DNA from 4 places in the Bradyrhizobium sp. B117 genome. Region 1 is predicted to be linked to each of the others. Evidence: riboswitches for the same ligand, from Rfam matches in the RefSeq annotation. Region 1 holds a riboswitch; each other region holds the start of a gene.

Region 1 (4,194 bases):
CCTGCCAACGTACGGCGCGCGCAGTCTCCTCCTTGAGGAACCTGTCGTATTGCTCGTCACTTATCGCGCCTCGCGCATGCGCCGCACGGGCATTTCGGACCTCTGTGGTCTGCGGAAACGATCCGATGGTCGTGGTAGGAAAAGCCGGTAGTCCGAAACGATTGCTTTGGATCTCGGCACGACGGGCAAATGGGCTCCCGCGTCGACGCATGGTCTGATCGATCGCTTTCATCCGGACAGCGACATTGGCATCACGAATTTTCGGCGAAGTCCGGCGAACAGTCGCGGCACATTCCGACTCGGCAAGAGCTGGCGCAACATTCTGGTCGCCTGCGAGTGCCCGCGCCAGGATCGCAAGCTCCCGCATCTTCTGGACCGCGAAAGCAAGCCAGCTCTTGACGTCGGAAGCGAGCCCGGTTTCAAGTTCAACATCGACCGGCACATGAAGCAGCGAGCAGGATGGGGCAATCTGTACACGGTCCTTGCCGAGCTTCGCAATCGCGGGTTCGAGCCGCTGGCGCAGGGATGACAAATTCGACCGCCATACATTCCGGCCGTCGACGACACCGAGCGACATGACGAGATCACCTCGGCCGCCAGCGATGATCTGGTCCAACAACTGTGGCGCTCGAACTAGGTCGAGGTGTAGTCCGGCAACTGGCAGGCTCAACGCGGTGTTCAGATTGTCCCCGAGGTCGCCGAAATAGCTGGCAACTAAGATCTTGATGGCCGGCACCTCCTTGGCGAGCCGATCATAGGCATGTCGCAAAGATTGCCGCGCCCTCTCATCCAGATCAAGAACCAGGCAGGGCTCGTCGAACTGAACCCAATTTGCCCCACGTTTGGCAAATTCCTGCAGAACCTCGATATAGATCGGTATCAGTTCATCCAGCAGTGAGAGTGGCTGGAACGCAGGATCGAGACTCTTGCCGAGCTTTAGGAATGTGACCGGCCCGATCAGGACAGGACGGGTCTGAAAGCCAAGGGCCTTAGCTTCCTCATACTCCTCGATCGGCTTGCGAGAGCATAGCCTGAAAGTCTGTCCCCGGTGAAACTGGGGAACCATGTAGTGGTAGTTGGTGTCGAACCACTTGGTCATCTCCTGCGCGGGTGCGCCAAATCCGCGCGGTCCGCGACCGCAACTCGCATCCTGATCGTCGCATTGTGATCCGCGGGCCATGGCGAAGTACGTCTTGAGCGAAACGGATTCGGTTTTCGAGCCGTAGATCTCCGGGATGGCGCCAACCATGACACTTGTGTCGAGCACTTGGTCATACAGCGAAAAATCGTTCGATGGAATGACCGTGACGCCGATAGATTTCTGACGAGCCCAGTTCGCGGCACGCAGGCCAGCTGCGTCCTCGAGCAACTGTTGTTCGCTGGTTTTTCCCGCCCAGTAGCTTTCAAGAGCGAGTTTGAGCTCGCGCCTTGGACCGATGCGTGGCGTTCCAAGCGTGGCAACAGGAAGGGAGAGAAGAGACATAGCGTTAACCCCTTGTTGGGGGCAAAGGCCGTGGCGGACGCAGGCAGGGGAAGTCGCGCGGTGCGACGGCTGCTTGACGCACCACCGGGACACCCCGCCCGTGGACGAATAATTGTCGGGGCAGGTCTCCTGGCTCGCGGGTCATCGCTTCTGTCCGGCCTTCCCGAAGCCGCGCAGGCTTCAGTGACATCGTTGGACAGCGGCTTGCCGCTCACAGTTGCGGGGGCAGCGCCGGCATTGTCACCGGCTTCCCTCTTAGCTCCGGATCAAGTGGGACCGGAGAACCTCGACGACTTGGATTATCGGCAAGACAAGTCTTCCGTCAACCTCTCAGATTATGTCGCAAGCTGGTGCTGCGACATCCGCTACGCGAATGACCGCGCATCCTTATCGCTGAGTCGATGTAGATGCGCTCTTCAGTCAGCGATATTGTAATGACCATCGCAGCTGCCCCCTGGCCGCACGCCAGATCGGTGGAGGGGATAAAAGCGGCTTCCGCGGTCGGGACTGCTGCCTGGAGCAGAACGCATTTGATGCGTGTCCCAGGCTTCCCAGCAGGTTCTTCGAGCGTGTCCGCCATCCAGCCGCGCTCTCGACCAGCTGGATCCGTGCTGCATAAGCCTAAGACACGTGGCAAAGTCAGCAACATACCTGACCGGCACGTTGATTTGCAGTGCCAGCCAGACTCCAAATGCTCGGCGCGAGTGCCGGATGTCGCGAAAGAAGCGCCAAACGCGCTCTGGCCTCTCGGCCGCGAGTACCCAGAGGCATGCCAGAGATCGAAAGCTCACTCCGGTAACGATAGCGAGCCAAACAGTTCTGTGGCGGCAAACGTGCTCCCAATTCTCATCAGGAACTTGGTCGAGGCGTTCAGCTGCGCCCACCGAACATTCGGCGCGTGGCATAAGCCGCGGTGAACGGAAACATCGAGACGCCCGCAAGTCGGAAAGCCGACAAAGGGGGCATAGAAGCGGTGCGAATTGCCGTCTATTAACCTGGCACGAGGAATGCAAGTCTTCGGCATGCCCAGTCTCCTCTTGCTGGGCATGTCCAGCACAGCAACTTGAGGCTGTCGCCGGCAACGAAGTTAGCGGCGCGTGACATAGAGCGGGAGCGCCTGCTCGCACGGAACACCATCGGCCTCCCCGTCGCGTCGCCGCTAACTTCTTGCGCTCGCGCATAACAGGCTGAAGTTGCCCGCTCTGGAATGACGGGCGGATGAAACCAGATAGGCCAACAGTCATGAGAAAAGTGTCTAGAAGACGCGCGTTATTGTTTTGTCTCGGTCGATCCCTGATCTGCCTGGCCGGGCTGGCTGTGACTGGCAACAGTGCTCGCGCTATCGAGAGCCCCCATATCGAAAGATTCAAGTCAACGTGGCGAGCGCAAGACGGTGAGACAATAGAACAAATTATCTCCAACGTCTCGAAAGTTGCACGGTTCGTCCCTCGAATGTGGGGCGTCGCCGAACTTGACGGAAACGACTATGTTTTCGTTTCGTGGACCAGGCACGCGGATGATGTACTAGACGAACAGTACGTTATCACCTGGAGGATCGCGCTCGACGGCACGTTTCAACTTGCGTCGACCTATGCAAAGCCGATCGAATTGGGCTGGCACGCCCTGGCGCTCGGGTTGATCGCCAGTGAAGTCAAGGATGGCGAAAGGGACGCAAATCTTCGCTTTCTGCATGATCCGAGCAACTTCAACTTCGTGACGACCACGCAGGGCCGGCTCGGCGATCTCCTGCGGCAGGGCCGCTGCACTATCGTTGAGCCTGTTGGAGTGGACTACTTGCCGAAGCAGAAGGACAAGCCGACCGAAAAAGGTGATCTGTGGCGCGTTTTGCTTTTAGTGAACTGTAATATCCCAGGGCCCCGTTTTTACACCCATAACGGGGTCATCACTTTCGAGAAGAGCGAAGGGCAAGATTGGGAGCCGCAATCCTCCTTTGCCAAGCGTATCGCGGCCTTTCCTCCTGGCTCCTGGTTCGCTCGGATGGAGCCCAAGGAACGGGAAGAGTAAGAAAGGAGCGAAAGCCCTCGGTTTAATGGTCGCGCAGAGCAAGATCGCGCCGCAGCTCCTGACCGCCTCAGAGTAACTGCAAGACATATTAGCCCTAAAGTGTCGGTGCTTACGCCTTCGCAACAGTCGCGAGCCTTTCCCCGCAGCCTTCAGCCCGTCAGGCAAAAATCGGGCAGCACGACTACTCGAGCCTCTCCGCGACAGTCGAGCTCAGCGGCGCGTACCAGTTGGCGAGATTTTGCTCCCAGCGCACCTGACGCCGTGAGAGAACACCGATCTGCGAGGGAACCAGCTCTCCATGCCACTCTTCAAGGGACCGGGCCTGGAGATGCCTCGGGCCCAAGTCTGATCCGGCGTGCAGGCCGCGCATCGCGCGATTGACTGGTGAGCATGCCGACGCCGAGCCGGCACGATCGAGTGCTGCGACAAACCCATTAAGAGGGTAATGCGGCAGTGTCGGCATACCCTTGAACATCGGCCGTTTTCCGAGTGGCCCCGGCGACGAGTCCCGGAGCCGTACGCGAGGCATCGAGGAACGACTGATTCGGCGCTAAATTTCCTCGCGCGCATTCGTCTGCGCGTCATAGATCCGGACTTGAAGCATGGGAAAACGCTTCTTTAGTTCTGCTCCGCCTGCCCTGGCGCCGTCTTTAGTTGCGAATTCAGCTCTGAGTCGGCCATCCACT
Region 2 (4,194 bases), 1.4 Mb from region 1:
AGGATGGACGCTTGTTGGTGGCGCGCCGTTGTTTCGTCTCTACGAGACGCCAGATGCACTCGCGGCGCAGGAGAAACTTGCGCGTAGCCATGTCTGGTCGCGCGTGTTCGCGAAAGAGCCGACATGGCTGCGGCTCGGGCTTCCCGGCAGCGAAGCCGAGTGGATGCGCCTCGCCGAAATCCTAGCGCGCTAGCGCGAGCAGGCCCTCGACATCGAGATGTTTTTCGATGTGATCGGCGAGGGCGTCGAGCGCGCTTTCGACGCGGGCTTGATATGGCTCGTCTCCGGCGGGGATGTCGAGCTTCGTCAAAAACGCCTTGCGAAAATCATCCGACGTGAACAGGCCATGCAGATAGCTGCCCTGCACGCGGCCATCCCGGGAGATCGCGCCTTCCGGCGCGCCGTTCAGTTTCGCGAACGGCCGGGCACGATCGGGCCCCTCGGTACGGCCGATGTGGATCTCGTAGGCTTCGATCGGCTGATCCGTCGCAGCGTGGACGGCTACAACCCGCGTCAACGTCTTCTGCGGGCTCATGACCGTCTCAACATCGAGAAGCCCGAGGCCCGGCGTGTCGCCTGCGGGGCCTTCAATGCCATCGGGGTCGGCAACGCTGCGGCCCAGCATCTGATAGCCGCCGCAGAGGCCGAGCACATGGCCGCCGCGGCGATGATGCGCCAAGAGATCGATGTCCCAGCCCTGCGCGCGCAAAAAGGCGAGATCGCCGCGGGTGGACTTTGAGCCGGGGATGATCACGAGCCTGACATCGCCGGGGATCGCTTCGCCCGGGCGTACCATCACCAAGTCAACGCCAGGCTCGAGCTTGAGCGGATCGAGATCGTCGAAGTTGGCGATGCGCGAGAGCGCAAGGCAGGCGATCTTGCACTGGCCGGGCTTGCGCGCGTCACTGAGGCCCAGCGCATCCTCGGCCGGCAGTTCGCCCGCACGGGCGAACCAGGGCAGCACGCCGAGGCCGCGCCACGCGGTCTTCTGTTCGATCAGCCTGTAGCCGTCGTCGAACAGCGTGGGATCGCCGCGGAACTTGTTGATGACAAAGCCCCGGATCATCGCGGCATCATCCGGGTCGATCACCGTCTTGATGCCGACGAGCTGGGCGATGACGCCGCCGCGGTCGATATCGCCAACGAGCACGACCGGCACATCGGCCTTGCGCGCAAAGCCCATATTGGCGATGTCGGCCTTGCGCAAATTCACCTCGGCCGGGCTGCCGGCGCCTTCGACCAGCACTAGATCAGCACGCCCCTTGAGCCGCTCAAAGCTCTCCAGCACGGCGCCCATCAGCTGTGGCTTCATCGCGGCGTATTCGCGCGCCCGCGCCGTCGCGATGCGTTTGCCATGCACGACGATTTGCGCGCCGACGTCGGTCTCGGGCTTCAGCAGCACCGGGTTCATGTCGGTGTGCGGCTCGACGCCGGCGGCGAGCGCCTGCAATGCCTGCGCGCGGCCGATCTCGCCGCCATCGACGGTAACGGCCGCGTTGTTCGACATGTTCTGCGGCTTGAAGGGAAGCACGCGCAAGGCCCGCCGTGTGAAGGCGCGCGCGAGACCGGCGACGATGAGCGACTTGCCCACGTCCGAGCCGGCCCCCTGGATCATCAGCGCGCGTGCCATCGACTTCAGAACTCGACGCCGGCCTGCGCCTTGATGCCGGAGCGGAACGGATGCTTGACCAGCGTCATCTCGGTGACGAGATCGGCGATCTCGATCAGCTCGTCCTTGGCGTTGCGCCCGGTGAGCACGACATGCGTCATCGGCGGCTTCGAGGTTGTCAGGAACTCGACGACCTCGGCGATATCGAGATAGTCGTAGCGCAGCGCGATGTTGATCTCGTCGAGCACGACCATGCGCAGGTTCTCGTCTGATATCAGCTCCTTGGCCTTCTCCCAGCCGGCGCGCGCCGCCGCGATGTCACGGGCGCGGTCCTGCGTTTCCCACGTAAAACCTTCGCCCATGGCGTGGAACTGGCAGAGCTCACCGAAATGGCCGGTGAGCAGGCGCCGCTCGCCGGTGTCCCAGGCACCCTTGATGAACTGCACCACGGCGCAGGGGAAGCCATGGGCGACGCAGCGCACGATCATGCCGAAGGCCGACGACGACTTGCCCTTGCCGGCGCCGGTGTGGACGATGATGAGGCCCTTCTCGCCGCTCTTGGTCGCCATGATCTTGTCGCGGGCGGCCTTCTTCTTCGCCATTTTCTGGGCGTGCCGGGCGTCGGTTTCCTCAGCTGGTTGGGTATCCGGTTCAGGCGTCATTGGTCCCGGTCCTTCGGCTTGACAAGAGGCGGCCGGGGGCAAATGGTGGCCCGGCACTGGTTCCTGTCCTATGACAGGCGAAGAGGGAATGCGATAGGGTCCGAATCGGCAAGATTTGGGTCCAAAATGCAGCCGCCCCCGCGACCGTGACCGGAGAGATGCCCGAAGCCACTGATCCCCCGGGATCGGGAAGGCGGGGATCGAAGGGCCAAAACCCTGCTCCGCAAGCCGGGAGACCTGCCAGCGCGGACGAGTTTTGGACCGGCGGACGGGGTGTTCCGCGACGGGGGAACGGGCCTTCAGGAGAATGGTCCGTGTGCCTCTTCGCCTCCCGCTGTTATTCTGGAAGAGGCGATGACCGTCACACTTCACGTCTGCATCACCTGCCGCGCCGGCCAGACGCTTGGCGAGGGCGAGACGACGCCCGGCAAGCGCCTGCACGGCGCGATCCTCGAGGCCGGCGTGCCCGAGGGCGTCCGCGTGGTTCCCGTCGAATGCCTCTCTGCATGCAGCCAGGGCTGCTCGGTCGCGCTGAGCGCGCCGGGGCGCTGGTCCTATGTCTATGGCCGCCTGTCGGATGCGAATGCGCAAGACGTGATCGCCGGTGCTGCGGCCTATGCGGCCGCGCCCGACGGCCTCGTGCCCTGGCGCAGCCGGCCCGAAATCTTCCGCAAGCAGTCGCTTGCCCGCATTCCCCCCATTGCCGTGTTGCCGGAGGCCGCCGAATGAACTCGCTCGCAAAAGTCCCTGTGACGGTGGTCACGGGCTTCCTCGGCTCCGGCAAGACGACGCTGATCCAGCATCTGCTCAGCAATGCCAATGGCAAGAAGCTCGCCGTGCTCGTCAACGAGTTCGGCAGCGAGGGCGTCGATGGTGAGATTTTGAAGTCCTGCGCCGACGCCAATTGCCCGGAGGAGAACATCGTCGAGCTCGCCAATGGCTGCATCTGCTGCACCGTCGCCGATGATTTCATTCCGACCATGGAGCAGCTGCTGGCGCGGCCGGTGCGGCCCGATCACATCCTGATCGAGACCTCGGGCCTGGCGCTGCCAAAACCGCTGCTGAAGGCATTCGATTGGCCGGAGATCCGCTCGCGCATCACCGTCGACGGCGTGATCGCGCTCGCCGATGCCGAGGCCGTTGCCGCCGGTCGCTTCGCGCCCGATCCGGATGCGGTCGAAGCCCAGCGCGCCGCCGACGAAAATCTCGATCACGAGACGCCGCTGTCGGAAGTGTTCGAGGACCAGATCGCCTGCGCCGACATCGTGCTGCTGACCAAGGCCGATCTCGCCGGTAGCGCCGGCATCGAAGCCGCCAAGGCCGCGATCGCCGCCGAGATGCCGCGCCGCGTGCCGATGCTTCCCGTCACCGACGGCGCGATCGACGCGCGCGTCATCCTCGGGCTCGGCGCTGCCGCCGAGAACGATCTCGCCGCGCGCCCCTCGCACCATGACGGCGAGGAAGAGCACGAGCACGATGATTTCGCATCGGTCGTGATCGACCTTCCGGAAGTTGCGGATGTCGATGTGCTGGTCGCGTCAGTGCAGAAGCTCGCGCGCGAACAGAATGTGCTGCGCGCCAAGGGCTATATCGCGGTCGCGGGCAAGCCGATGCGCCTGCTGTTGCAGGCCGTCGGCGAGCGCGTTCGCCACCAGTTCGACAAGCCCTGGGGCGCGGGCCTCAGGCAGTCAAAACTCGTCGTGATCGGCGAGCATGGCGATATCGACGAGGCCGCGATCAAGGCGGGATTGGGAGTCTGATGCACGTCGTCTTCCGCGAGAGCCGGGGTCTCGAGGAGACCGCGACACCAAGGGACATCGGCCAGGACCCGGCCGATCTCGTGGTGCTCTCGTACTCGGATTCCGACCTTGCCGCGTTCGCGGCGGGCTGGCGGCGCGGCCGTAGCAGCCTGCCGTCGCTGCG
Region 3 (4,194 bases), 1.4 Mb from region 1:
ATCGGAGGCGTGGACCGCGCCGAGGTGCGATCGCCCTGACACGACGTAGACCGGCCCATCGCTCCGCTGGATCACCCGCGCGCGCGTCGCATCCGCAACCCCGCTTGCCGCCACGGCTGCGGCGACCGTGATCCTCACCTCCGCAGGATCGACCGGCGCCAATCCGACAAACCGCTCCGCTTCCGTCAGCGACGGATACGGAACGAAGTGCATCACGATTCCGCTCGCGAACCACATCGCGAACAGCAGGCAGAACGCGACCCCGAGCCAGCGGTGCAGCAGGACGATCGCGCCCATCATGGGATCAGCGCCCTACCATTTGAACGCGGCGGAGAGTTCATAGGTGCGCGGCGCGCCCAGGAGGATCTGGTCGGGATAGAACGGATCACCCCAGATCGCGTACCGCTTGTCGGCGATGTTGCGCACGCGGAAGGTCAGGCGCGCCTGATCGACCGCGTTGAAGACCGTCTTCGGGATGTCCACGAAGGCATAGACGTCGGCAATGGTATAGGCCTTCAATGTCACGACATTGGCGTCGGTGTTGTAGCGGTCGCTGACATGGCGACCGGTGATGCCGAGCTCCACCGGCCAGGGCGTGAAGAACCGGTACGACGCGCCGGCATTGGCGACGATGCGCGGCACATTCGGCGGCGTATTGCCGGAGAACGAGCCGCCGACGAAATTGTAGTCGGCATAGCGCGCATCGACATAGGCGATGTTGCCCCAGAGACGCAGCGGCTCGATCGGGCGCACCGCGGCTGCAAGCTCCACACCCTTCGATTCCTGTCGTCCCGCAACGTTGAGCGTCTGGCCGCCGGCTGCCGCGTAGACGTTCTTGCGCAGGATGTCGTAGGCGGAGAACGACCACTCCGCCCTGTTGTCCCAGAACAGGTGCTTGACGCCGGTCTCATAGGTGCGTGCGGTGGTCAGGTCGAGCGGCTGGGCCGGCCCAAGCAGGAAGATGTTGTTGGCGGAAACGTCGGCGCCGGTGGCGTACTGGCTGAAGAAGGTCAGGCCGGGCACGGCATCCCAGGTGTAGCCGATGCGGCCCGTCGTCGGGACCCAGTCCTTCGTGAACGGGAAGCCAGCCTTCACCAGGCCGTTGACGTCGGTCCAGTTGCGGTCAAGCCCGATATGCTCGACGCGGAGGCCCCCGACCAGCGCAAAGCTGCGCGTCAGCTTCAAGCGGTCCTCGAACGACAGCGCCTCATTGTCGATGCGCGCGGTCTGTTGCTGGATCGTGAGCAGGCCGTAATAGCCGCGGGCGGGATCGACGAGCGAAACGGCGTCGCCGGGGAAGTTCGCAGCACCGGGCCTGACAAAATCCAGATAGCTTGACGACAGTGTCGTGACCAGCCGGTTGTCGAAGCCGGCGATGTTCGTGTCCCAGATCAGATCGGTGATGTTGCCGACCAAACGCTGGCTGTGCGCGACGTAAAAGCGCTCGCGATTGACGAGATTCGAGACAGAGTTGAATGCCTCGACCTCGTTGTTGAACCAGGTGCGCTCGGCGCCATAGCCATAGACCTGGCTCTTCAGTGTCAGGTCGGGCGCGAGCTTCAGCTCGAAGCCTCCGCGCAGCCACACTTCTTGCGCGACGTTGCGATTGTCGAAGACGTTGTAGTTGTTGGTATTGAAGGTGCGGTCATCGATGGTGACAGCGCCGAGGTTGGTTCCGTTGTAGTTGGAGACGTAATTGCCCGAAACGATGCCGCTCGTCGCATGCGAGCCGCTGAAGGCGATCGGCACCAGCGGCGCGCCCCAATAGGCCTTGCCGCGATCTTCGCGATACTCGATCGCGCCCCAGATCTTGAGGCTGTCGGAGATGCGGTAGTTGAGCTGGCCGGAGATATCGAGCATCTTGGTGTTGGTGTCGTCGGCAAAGCCGTTGAGCGAGGAACGGCTGATGTCGAAGCGGTAGTCGAGCCCCTGCACGTTGGTGCTGCCGCCCGAGCCGTAGTGGACGCCGAACGAGTTGAGCGAATCCCAAAAGAAGTCAGCCTCATTCCGGATCGGCCCGGTGTGCGGCTGCTTCGTGACCAGGTTGATTGCGCCACCGGCGGCACCTTCGCCGGACATCAGCGAGGCCGGACCTTTCAAAAATTCCACGGCTGCGAGATTGGCCGTATCCGTGATCCGCGAGGTCATGTTCTGCGGACCGATCTTGATGCCGTTGTAGAGCATGTTGATCTGGCTGTTGGTGAAGCCACGCATCGAGAAGGCCGCTGGCTCGGCCGGATTGTCGCCGGAGGTGACACCGACGGCGCCCTGGGCCACCTCCGACACGGTGTGATAGCCCTGCTCCTGCATTGTTTTCGCCGAGATGACCTCGACGGTCGCGGGCGTCTCCTGCACGGTCAGGCCGAGTCGCGAAGCGCTCTCGGCCACCACATTGGTGTTGAGTGGCGTCTGCGCTGCTGCGGCCGGCACGGCGGGCTTGGCCGCCGCCGATGCGGCCGCCGGCCTGCGCGCTGTTGCGCGGCGTGGGCTCTGCGCGTCCCGGCCGGCCGGCTTGGCCTGCTTGCGGGATTGGGCGGGGGAGACTTCAACGGGCGGCAGGGGTTCGCGGGCCTGCTGCGCCAGCGCGGCAGGCATATCGGCGGCAACAAGTGACACGAGCGACGCGGAGGCGAGCAGCAAGGCGCGCGGTCGTACGATACGGATGGAAGACACGGTTTTGGACCTCGGTATGACGTCAGTGGCACGTCACAGCGAACCAAGGTCCCATCATCAGGCTTTGAGCCTTCCGATGAAGCCGAATGTCTGTACTCCCCGACCGACATCTTCGCGTGTGACCACGGCTGACGGCAGGTCTCCTGGCTCGCGGGTCGTGACCGCTTCGTCGCCTTCCCGGGACCGAGGACCCAGTGGCTTCTGACGAAGGATTCACCGCTTACAGTTGCGGGGGCAGCTACGGCATTGGGGACAATGTCCCCGCACCGCATTCCCTTTTCATCCCCTCTCGGGGAAACCGTCAAAGGCATCTAGGATTACGACCAAGACAGAGTCAATGTGCAAGCTGCGGCGTTATTGCCACAGCACCCAATTTCCTTGGAGATGAGCATGGAAGGCGAGACCTTCCTCTGGCTGATCAGACATGCGCCCGTCGACGGCGTCAAAGGGACGATCCACGCCGCCGACGCGCCGGCCGATCTGCGCGATCGCGCACAACTCGAGGCGCTGCGGCAGCGTCTGCCGCGGGATGCTGCGAGCTATTCCAGCCCGTCGCGGCGCACGGCCGAGACCGCGCGGGCGCTGGGGCTGGAGCCGACGCTGGTGAGGGAGTTCAGCGAGCAGGATTTTGGCGACTGGACCGGCCATCGGCATGACGAGCTCGCCGCGACCGGCGGCGAGGCCTATGCGCAGTTCTGGAGCGATCCCGCGCGTGGAAAGCCGCCGGGCGGCGAGAGCTTCGAGGATCAGGTCGCGCGCGTCCGGCTGGGTCTCTCGCGGATTGGCACTGGGTCAGCAGCGCTTGTCGTCCATTCTGGCACGATCCGCGCTGCGCTCTGCATCGCGCTCGACCTGACGCCGCAGGCAGCCCTGCGCTTCGTCATCGATCCGCTGTCGCTGACCCGGATCGACCGGCTTGCCACAGGCTGGCGCGTCGTTTCCGTCAATCAGCGGATCAGCTATGCATGATCCGGAAAAGTGCGCAGCGGTTTTCCGAAAAGATCATGCTCAAACAACACCCTAAAGCGCGATGATCTCATCGCACTTTAGGCCGATCCGGCACGTTGGCCTGCGCGAACGTCGCCATGCCGTTGTGAAGTGCGCAGGCCGACCGAACCAGCGGCAGCGCGATGGCGGCGCCCGATCCCTCGCCGAGCCTCAGATCGAGGCTGATCAGCGGCTGCACGTTCAATGCACGCAGCACCAGTCGATGTCCCTGCTCCGCGGATTGATGCGAGGGCAGCAGGAACGGCTGGCAGGACGGATTGAGCCGCGCTGCCGTGAGCGCCGCGACTGACACGATGAAGCCGTCGATCAGCACGGGGATGCGGCGCTGCGCAGCCGCAATGATGGCGCCGCAAATCGCCGCGATCTCAAGCCCGCCGACGGCGCACAGGATTTTTTCGGGCGCCGCGCTCGCAACGCCGTGGCGTGCAATCGCAGCATCGATCACCCGCGCCTTGTGCGCGCGGCCCGCCGCATCGACACCGGTGCCGCTGCCTGCGATCTCCTCGGCGCTGA
Region 4 (4,194 bases), 1.4 Mb from region 1:
CGCTTTCCGGAGGTGTCGTGATGGCCGCAGGCCTCGTCATCTCTGCGCCGGCCTCCGGCGTCGGCAAGACCACGCTGACGCTGGCGCTCGCGCGCGCCTGGCGCCATCGCGGATTGAACGTGCAATGCTTCAAGAGCGGGCCCGACTATATCGATCCCGCCTTTCATGCCGCCGCGACGGGCCGCGCTTCCGTCAATGTCGATAGCTGGGCGATGGATCGTGGCACGATCGCCCATCTCGTCAGCCGCGGTGCGGATGCCGATGTCGTGCTCGCGGAGGGCTCGATGGGCCTGTTCGACGGCGTCGCCGCGCGCGGCGTCACCGGCACCGGCGCCACCGCCGACATCGCGGAGATGCTGGGCTGGCCGGTCGTGCTGGTGATCGATCCCTCCGGCCAGGCGCAGACGGCGGCGGCGATCGCCGCAGGTCTGCGCGACTATCGCCCCGGCGTGCGGCTTGCCGGTGTCGTGCTCAATCGTGTCGCCAGCCCGCGCCACGAGGACCTGGTGCGCCGTGCGCTCAACGATGCCGGCATCGCCGTGTTCGGCGCGCTGCCGCGCCACGCCGAGATCTCGCTGCCGAAGCGGCATCTCGGCCTGGTTCAGGCCGAGGAGCAGGCCGAGATCGGCAAGCTGATCGACGAGGCCGCGCGCTTCGTCGCCGAGCATGTCGATCTCGATGCGGTGCTGCGATCGGCAGCGAGCTGGTCGCCGCAAGCCGCGTCGAACGGCCTCAACGTGACGCCGCCCGGCCAGCGCATTGCGCTGGCGCGCGACGCCGCGTTCTCCTTCGTCTATCCGCACATGCTGGAAGCATGGCGCGCGGCTGGCGCGGAGATTGCGACATTCTCGCCGCTCGCCGATGAAGGCCCTGATATGAGCGCCGATGTGTGCTGGCTGCCCGGCGGCTATCCCGAGCTCCATGCCGGCACGATCGCGGCCAGTGCGCGGTTTCGCAGCGGCTTGCGCGCCTTCGCCGAAACACGGCCGGTGCACGGCGAATGCGGAGGCTATATGGTGCTGGGCACCGCTTTGACCGATGCCGACGGCGTCCGCCACGAGATGACGGGCCTGCTTGGCCTGGAGACGAGCTTTGCCAGGCGCCGCATGCATCTCGGCTATCGTCTCGCCGCGCTCGCAGTGCCCATGCCGGGGCATCAGGCGGGTGCGCGCTTGCGCGGTCACGAATTCCACTATTCGACGATCCTTGCGCAGCCTGACACGCCCTTGGCGGTCGTGCATGATGCAACCGGCGCGGTCATCGCCGAGACCGGCTCGCGGCGTGGCCACGCCACCGGCACGTTCTTTCATCTGATCGCGGAGGACCGGTGAGCGGTTTTGTCTCCTTCGTCTCCGCCGGCCCCGGCGATCCCGAGCTCCTCACCGTGAAGGGCGCCGCGCGGCTGCGCGAGGCTGACGTCGTGCTCTATGACGACCTTGCCTCCGGCGCGATCCTCGATCTGGCGCGGCCCGGCGCCAATCTCGTTGCGGTGGGGAAGCGGGCAGGGCGGCCCTCGACCAGGCAGCACCACGTCAACCGACTCCTGGTCGACTACGCCGCAACCGGAGCGCGCGTGGTGCGGTTGAAGTCCGGCGATGCCGGCATCTTCGGCCGGCTTGAGGAGGAGCTGGAGACTCTGCGCGATGCCGGCATCGGCTACGAGATCGTTCCCGGCGTCACCTCGGCCTGCGTCGCCGCCGCGCAAGCCGGCATTCCCCTGACCCGGCGCCATACCTCGCGCCGGGTGCAGTTCGTCACCGGGGCCGACGTCACCGGCGAGCTGCCCCAAAATCTCAACTGGACGGCGCTGGCCGACCCCGAAGCGACGACCGTGGTCTATATGGGCCGCCGCACCTTCCCGGATCTTGCCGCAAAATTGATCGCGCACGGTCTCGCCCCTGATACCCCCGCGCTGTTCGCCGAATCCCTTGGCCGCGCCGACGAGCGGCTGGTACGCACCACGATTGCCGAGCTTGCCGAGCAGCTTGCGCGGGGCGGGGCGGCTTCCACGGCGGCCGTTATCCTGTTCGGCGCGCTGGCGGGGGATTATCCGTCATGATGGCCCGGGCTGCCTCTCGGCCCTTGACGCCCGGCTGGCGGAAGGGGCACACAGGAGAGGCATGGTGCTCAACGCGGCGCAAAGCGCCGGAGCATAATCGGGAATGGGGATGGGCGGACCCAGTTGCGGCGCCCAAAACCCCAGCCGCCCCCGCGACTGTAAGCGGTGAGGGGCTCCGATCAGCCACTGGGCCGCAAGGTCCGGGAAGGCCGGAGAACCCCAGCGAACCGCGAGCCAGGAGACCGGCCGTGCATGTTTTGAGGCCAAGGCCGTCGGGTGTGACGGCAGGAAGGAACTGAGCCATGCATATCGAACCCGGCGTCGTGACCGGCGCCAAGCTCGTATTGAGTTACGCAACCGGCATCGCCGCAGGCGGCGTTGCCTTGAAGCTCGCGGCCGAGACCGTGCGCGAGCAGGGCGTCGTATCGTTCGCGGTGCGGACGCTCGCCACCACCGGCCTCGTCTTCACCTTCTTCGAGATCCTGCCGCACTTCCCGGTCGGCGTCTCCGAGGTGCACTTCATCCTCGGTTCGACCCTGTTCCTGTTGTTCGGCGCTGCGCCCGCCGCCTTCGGTCTCGCGCTCGGCCTGCTGCTCCAGGGCGTGTTCTTCGAGCCCGCCGACCTGCCGCAATACGGCATGAACGTCACGACGCTGCTGGTGCCGCTGTTCGGGATCCAGGCGATCGCCACGCGGATCATCTCGCGCAACACCGCCTATGTGGACCTCAGGTATCGCCAGGCGCTGGCGCTCTCGACGACCTACCAGGCCGGTGTGATCGCCTGGGTGGCATTCTGGGCGCTCTATGGCTCTGGCTTTGCGATGAGCAACCTCGCCAATATCGCGACGTTCGCGGCGTCCTATGCGCTGGTCATCGTGATCGAGCCGCTTGCCGATCTCGCGGTGCTAGCGCTGGCGAAGTCGCTGCGCGGTGTTACGGCGCCGGGCCTCGTCACTCCGCGCCTGCACAACGCGGCGTAAGAGATTAAGGGGCGGCCGTCATGGCCGCCCCTCGCGCTCGCGATGCTCACGCTCTCCCTGATAGGCATCGGTTGCGGCGATCCCGGGCAGCTCACGCGCGCCGCCATTCAAGCCATCAATGCCGCCGATCTGATCCTGATCCCGCGCAAGGGCACCGCGAAATCCGATCTCGCCGATCTCAGGCGCACGATCTGCGCGGATGTGCTCACCAGCGACAAGACCCGCATTGCCGAGTTCGATCTCCCCGTGCGCGACGCGGGCGAAGCCGATTACCGCAAGGGCGTGGATGATTGGCACGATGCGGTCGCCGCGACATGGTCGCAGACGATCGCGGATCATCTCGGGCGTGACGGCAAGGTTGCGCTGCTGATCTGGGGCGATCCCTCGCTCTACGATTCCTCGCTGCGCATCGCGCGCCGGCTCAATCCGTTGCCTGATATCGAGGTCGTGCCCGGCATCACCTCGATACAGGCGCTGTGCGCGGCCCATGCATTGCCGCTCAACGAGATCGGCGAGCCTTTCCTTGTGACGACGGGACGCCGCCTGCGCGAAGGCGGCTGGCCGCAAGGCGTCGATACCGTGGTGGTGATGCTCGACGGCGGCACGGCATTCCAGTCGCTCGATCCGGCGGGGCTTCATATCTATTGGGGCGCCTATCTCGGCATGCCCGATCAAATCATCATGTCCGGTGTGCTCGCCGAGATCGGCCCGCGCATCGTCGCCGCGCGGCAGGAAGCGCGCGAGCGGCATGGCTGGATCATGGACAGCTATATTCTCAAGCGCGGGTGTTAAGCGAGGCAGCATGCTCCCCGAGTGGGTCTACCAAAAGTGCCCTGACGTCTCCGCGGTCCATCGCGAGGCGGCGGTTGCGCGTCAGGCGCAGCTGACAAAACCGACCGGCGCGCTCGGCCGGCTCGAGCAGCTCGCGATCGAGCTTGCGGGCCTGCAGGCGACCGAGCAGCCGCGCGCCGCGCGGGTGCCGATCATCGTTTTTGCCGGCGACCACGGCATCGTCGCGCAGGGCGTATCCGCCTATCCGCAAGGAGTGACCATCGCGATGATGGCGAATTTTGCCTCCGGCGGCGCGGCGATCTCGGTGCTGGCGCGCGAGCTCGGCTCGACTCTGGAAGTGGTTGACGCGGGCACGCTGGCGCA

What was found. Region 1 has a riboswitch for cobalamin ahead of metE (5-methyltetrahydropteroyltriglutamate--homocysteine S-methyltransferase). Riboswitches for the same ligand answer to the same signal wherever they lie in the genome.
Region 2: linked by a shared signal. The riboswitch ahead of AAFG16_RS32525 (DUF1636 domain-containing protein) and the one ahead of metE (5-methyltetrahydropteroyltriglutamate--homocysteine S-methyltransferase) in region 1 are both predicted to bind cobalamin.
Region 3: linked by a shared signal. The riboswitch ahead of AAFG16_RS32440 (TonB-dependent receptor) and the one ahead of metE (5-methyltetrahydropteroyltriglutamate--homocysteine S-methyltransferase) in region 1 are both predicted to bind cobalamin.
Region 4: linked by a shared signal. The riboswitch ahead of AAFG16_RS32460 (energy-coupling factor ABC transporter permease) and the one ahead of metE (5-methyltetrahydropteroyltriglutamate--homocysteine S-methyltransferase) in region 1 are both predicted to bind cobalamin.

The regions. Positions count from the first base shown of each region.
Region 1 is NZ_CP152414.1:8,112,634-8,116,827, forward strand. It holds gene metE (5-methyltetrahydropteroyltriglutamate--homocysteine S-methyltransferase) at 1-1,483, opposite strand, end outside; cobalamin riboswitch at 1,585-1,787, opposite strand; gene AAFG16_RS39160 (nodulate formation efficiency C protein) at 2,726-3,508, shown strand; gene AAFG16_RS39165 (hypothetical protein) at 4,059-4,194, opposite strand, start outside.
Region 2 is NZ_CP152414.1:6,687,401-6,691,594, reverse strand. It holds gene cobD (threonine-phosphate decarboxylase CobD) at 1-193, shown strand, start outside; gene AAFG16_RS32535 (cobyric acid synthase) at 182-1,630, opposite strand; gene cobO (cob(I)yrinic acid a,c-diamide adenosyltransferase) at 1,636-2,271, opposite strand; cobalamin riboswitch at 2,312-2,531, shown strand; gene AAFG16_RS32525 (DUF1636 domain-containing protein) at 2,626-3,000, shown strand; gene cobW (cobalamin biosynthesis protein CobW) at 2,997-4,031, shown strand; gene cobN (cobaltochelatase subunit CobN) at 4,031-4,194, shown strand, end outside.
Region 3 is NZ_CP152414.1:6,669,428-6,673,621, forward strand. It holds gene AAFG16_RS32435 (PepSY domain-containing protein) at 1-300, opposite strand, end outside; gene AAFG16_RS32440 (TonB-dependent receptor) at 313-2,673, opposite strand; cobalamin riboswitch at 2,789-2,991, opposite strand; gene AAFG16_RS32445 (histidine phosphatase family protein) at 3,064-3,642, shown strand; gene cobT (nicotinate-nucleotide--dimethylbenzimidazole phosphoribosyltransferase) at 3,710-4,194, opposite strand, start outside.
Region 4 is NZ_CP152414.1:6,673,843-6,678,036, reverse strand. It holds gene cobM (precorrin-4 C(11)-methyltransferase) at 1-21, shown strand, start outside; gene AAFG16_RS32470 (cobyrinate a,c-diamide synthase) at 21-1,331, shown strand; gene cobA (uroporphyrinogen-III C-methyltransferase) at 1,328-2,059, shown strand; cobalamin riboswitch at 2,105-2,325, shown strand; gene AAFG16_RS32460 (energy-coupling factor ABC transporter permease) at 2,362-3,039, shown strand; gene cobF (precorrin-6A synthase (deacetylating)) at 3,082-3,831, shown strand; gene cobT (nicotinate-nucleotide--dimethylbenzimidazole phosphoribosyltransferase) at 3,842-4,194, shown strand, end outside.